2 regions of the Mycobacterium vicinigordonae genome follow, and region 2 is predicted to be linked to the other one. Evidence: riboswitches for the same ligand, from Rfam matches in the RefSeq annotation. Region 2 holds a riboswitch; the other holds the start of a gene.
The links. A riboswitch is a leader RNA that binds a small molecule or an ion and turns the genes downstream of it on or off. The one in region 2 is predicted to bind cobalamin.
Positions count from the first base shown of each region.

Region 1: another riboswitch for cobalamin. It lies ahead of metE (5-methyltetrahydropteroyltriglutamate--homocysteine S-methyltransferase); the one in region 2 lies ahead of H0P51_RS14230 (PPE family protein).

Region 1 covers NZ_CP059165.1:4,943,472-4,945,664, forward strand. The annotation lists gene H0P51_RS22030 (TetR/AcrR family transcriptional regulator) at 1-157, shown strand, start outside; gene H0P51_RS22035 (NAD(P)H-binding protein) at 222-854, shown strand; cobalamin riboswitch at 945-1,179, shown strand; gene metE (5-methyltetrahydropteroyltriglutamate--homocysteine S-methyltransferase) at 1,289-2,193, shown strand, end outside.
Region 2 covers NZ_CP059165.1:3,156,118-3,158,310, forward strand. The annotation lists gene H0P51_RS14230 (PPE family protein) at 1-1,330, opposite strand, end outside; cobalamin riboswitch at 1,464-1,644, opposite strand; gene H0P51_RS14235 (M48 family metallopeptidase) at 1,667-2,193, opposite strand, start outside.

The DNA.
Region 1 (2,193 bases), 1.8 Mb from region 2:
GATACGGGCCGACACCGGCTCCATCACCATGCTGGCCCGGTGCATCATCGGCATGCAGTGGATACCGGAGAACATCCTGCGTGAAGTGGGCACCCGAACGTCGTTGTTGCTGGCGCGGGACACAGTCTTGCGCGGCGTGGCGGTACGCGGCAAATAGCCGTCACCGGGCCAAACAGATGGTCCGATGCCCGGCGCGTAACGTCGGAATTGTGAAGCGCATTATCGTCATCGGCGGCCACGGAAAGGTCGCGCTGCAGCTGGCCCGGATCCTAACCCAGCGCGGCGACCAAGTGACCTCGGTGTTCCGCAATCCCGAACACGCCGACGACGTCGCCGCCACCGGTGCCAAACCTGTCACCGCAGACATCGAGCAACTCGGCACCGATGCGCTGGCCAAGCTGCTGTCCGGTCACGACGCGGTCGTCTTCTCGGCCGGGGCGGGCGGCGGCGACCGGGCCCGGACTTACGCCGTCGACCGCGACGCGGCGATCCGGACGGTCGACGCGGCAACACAGGTAAACGTCAGGCGCTTCGTAATGGTGTCGTACTTCGGCGCGGGCCCGGACCACGGCGTGCCGCCGGAGGATTCGTTCTTCGCCTACGCAGAGGCGAAGGCCGCCGCCGATGCCCACCTGCGCGCGAGCGATCTCGATTGGACCGTACTCGGGCCGGGTCGGCTCACGCTGGACGCCGGCACCGGCCGCGTCGAAGTGGACCGAGCAAAGGGCGAGGTCGCCCGGGCCGACGTCGCGGCGGTCGTCGCCGCCACCCTGCAGGACGACTCGACGATCGCGCGGACCATCAACTTCAACAACGGCGACGTTCCCATCGCCGAGGCATTGGCAACCGGATAACAACTCACCCGCAGCGCAAGCGAGGTGGCGGCTCTGCTCGAGCAGTGGCGATGGTGCTGCGCGATTCCCGTCCGGACGGCGTCGCAGAGTAGCCTGATTCCCGCAGCTGGTCTGCCGTCGCCGTAGGCGCCGGCATCGAGTGAGGCAAACCCAGCCTCGCAAGAGGGAACCCGGTGAGAATCCGGGACTGTCCCGCAGCGGTATGCAGGAACGACCGCCGTCACACAGCACTGGTCCCCCGGGACCGGGAAGCGACGGCCATTAGAAACCGCCGTCAAGGCGCACGCCTGCGAGTCCGAAGACCTGCCAGTTGTGCCGGACGCGCCGCGTCCGGCGGCTCATCGCCTCGTGGAATGGGCGTTTGGCCGATGCTGTTGCGGTTAATGCACTGCGCTGTTGCCGCCGCGACGCGATCGGTTGCGCGTCCGCGGGTGGTGACCACACCGTCGATTGAAGGACCGCAAGTGACCGCACCCGCCAATTCTCCGAAGTTCACCGCAACCATTACCGGATCACCCCGTATCGGTCCGCGCCGCGAACTCAAACGCGCCACCGAGGGCTACTGGGCCGGCCGCACCAGCCGCTCCGACCTGGAGTCAGTCGCAGCCACGCTGCGCCGCGACACCTGGACGGAACTGGCCGCAGCCGGCCTGGACTCGGTGCCGGTGAACACCTTCTCCTACTACGACCAGATGCTCGACACCGCGGTGTTGTTGGGCGCGCTGCCCGCCCGGGTGCAGGGGATCTCCGACGACCTGGACCGCTATTTCGCGGCCGCGCGCGGCAACGACGAGGTCGCGCCGCTGGAGATGACCAAGTGGTTCGACACCAACTACCACTACCTGGTTCCCGAGATCGGGCCGTCGACCCGATTTGCGCTCAACCCCGACAAGGTGCTCTCCGAACTCAAGGAGGCCACCGAGCTGGGTGTGCCCGCTCGTCCCGTCATCATCGGGCCGGTCACGTTCCTGCTGCTCAGCAAGGCCGTCGACGGCGGCGGCGCACCAATCGAACGACTTAAGGAACTGGTGCCGATCTACACCGAACTGCTGTCACTGATCGCCGACAGCGGCGCGCAGTGGGTTCAGTTCGACGAGCCGGCGCTGGTCACCGACATTTCGCCCGATGCGCCCGCGCTGGCCGAGGCCGTGTACACCGCGCTGGGCGCGGCTGGGAACCGTCCCGCGATCCATGTCGCCACCTATTTCGGCAACCCGGGCGCTTCGCTGGCGGGCCTGGCCCGCACACCGGTCGAGGCGATCGGGGTCGACCTCGTCTATGGCGCCGACACCGCGCTCGCCGCCGTTCCCGAGCTGGCCGGCAAGACGCTGGTGGCCGG
Region 2 (2,193 bases):
TTGCGGAAGAACTCAGGTTGCCCACCAGGTAGCCGTAGTTGTCCATGCCCAGTCCGATACCGGTCCCGGTTAGCGTCGGTGGCGCGGCGGACGGCGGCACAGGGGCACTCGGCGCCGGGGCCGGTGCGGTTACCTCCGCCGGGGCCGGTGCGGGAGCCGTCGACGTCGAAGCGGTCGGGGCGAGTGCGAGAACTGGTGGCGGAGGTGGGGGTGCGCCGGGCAGCGCGGGTGGCGGCAGGGCCGCCAGCGCGGCCAGTCCCTTGAGCCCGATCGGTGCCAACACCACGCCGGCGGCCAACGGGATCAATGGAGTGGTCAGCAGCGGTACCAAAACCGTGATCAGTACCAGCGTTTGCTCCAGCAGGGTCTTGAGCAGTGCGATGGTGTCGGTGACGACCGTCCCGATGATTTCCACGGTGACGAACAGGATGGTGAAGCCGATCGTCGCGGGATTTCCGGACGCGAAGGCCGCTGTCAGGTCCAGACCGACGTAGAACATCATCTGGGACAGCAACGCAACGTAAGTCCCGATGTCCATCGGGTAGCCGAGCGCGAATGCGATGTTGAACGGGCTGAAATAGGTCAGCGGGTTGCCGAGAATGACCAGGTAGGGGTCGAATCCGGAGAACATCGCCTGGAAGAACGGCAAGTTCGACAGCGCGTTGATGAGCGGCTGGATGTACTTGTCGTAGAAGTCGAGATACCCGATGTTCTGCAGCCATTGCAGGAAATCGTTCTGCTGGTCGGCAGGCAGCGGCAGCGATTGCGCGATGGCAGTTGCCTGCTCATTGGCCTTCGTGATCTCCGGCGGAAGGGTGGTGCCCGGCGCGACCAGCATGGCCGCGTTAGAAATCACTTGGTAGACGGCCATCACGGTGGCGGCCTGGATCCACATGCGGAGGTAATCGGCCTCGTTGAGGGCGATGGCAATGGTGTTGATGCCGAAGAAGTTGGTGGCAAGCAGCACCGCGTGGGTGGCGTGGTTGGCCGCCAATTCGGCCAGCGTCGGCATCGCGGCCAGTGCGGTCGTGTAAGCAGCGGCCACGGTTTGCTGTTGGGTAGCCATCGCGGCGCTGTCCGCACCGGCCTGGACTAGCCAGCCCAGGTAGGGAAGGTGCGCGGCGACGTAGGCCAGACTGGTCGGACCGTGCCAGGCCGCTGTCTCTACCTGCGCCAACAGCGCGGTCAGGTCGCTGGCCGTCTCGGCGTAGGCCACGCTCACCGACTGCCAGGCCTCTGCCGATGCCAGCAATGGGCCGGGTCCTGGACCGGTGCTCAGCAACGCCGAGTGCAACTCCGGAGGTGACGCCATCCAGATCGGGGCGGTCATCGCCGGCCCCGCTACCGGGTGCGCCGCGTCGGGATTGATGCGGCTCGTTGTTCAGGCTGGTCGGGGATGGGGCTGCTGTATGGCGGGCGCGACGTCATGGCGTGTCAGCTCTCTCGGGGTGCACCGCCCCGGGTTGGCAGGTCGCGATGACGTGAGTCTCCTGGCTCTCGGATCGCCGCTATCCTCGACTTCCAGCCGTTGGCCGTGTCTGATGAGGGTCGCTCCCCGATTACAGTGGCGGGACCGCGCCGGCTTTGCACCGGCTTCCTGCATCGTTATCGCTCTTACGGCGACCATTGTCGCATGTGGAGTGGTCGCCGCAGGTGCCATCCGCGTTCAGCGGACCCATGGGGTGTTGGTCGGCGCCGGCCACTGCGGGGCCAGGGCGGGCTGCTTGGGACGGAAGAACAGGGCGCCCGCCACGGCACGGTTGCGCAGTGCCGACGCGCGCCATGTGTTCACTGGATGCGAGGCCAACATGTTTGCCAGCCAGACGAAAAACCCGATCTCCGAGGCCGCCCGGTCGGCCATGCCGTCGAAGTCCACCCAGCGCAGCAGGTATTTGCCAGCGCTGAGCACGCCGATGGCACGGCGGGCGCCTTCTGGATGGAATACGAACCCATAATTGTCGGCGGTGTATTCCATCGACCGTGACAGAGCCTGGCCCAGGAATGGGATCTTCATTGCCAGCTGACTGAGCTGGCGCCAGTAGGAGGCGTGCCCGGCCGCGATGTGCCCGACCTCGTGACCGATGACGAATGCCAGTGCTTCGGGATCGCGGGCCTGGCCGCCGATCTCGAAAAGGTCGCTGTAAACCACGACGTAGCGGCGGAACCCGTGACCACTGGCGAAGGCATTGATCC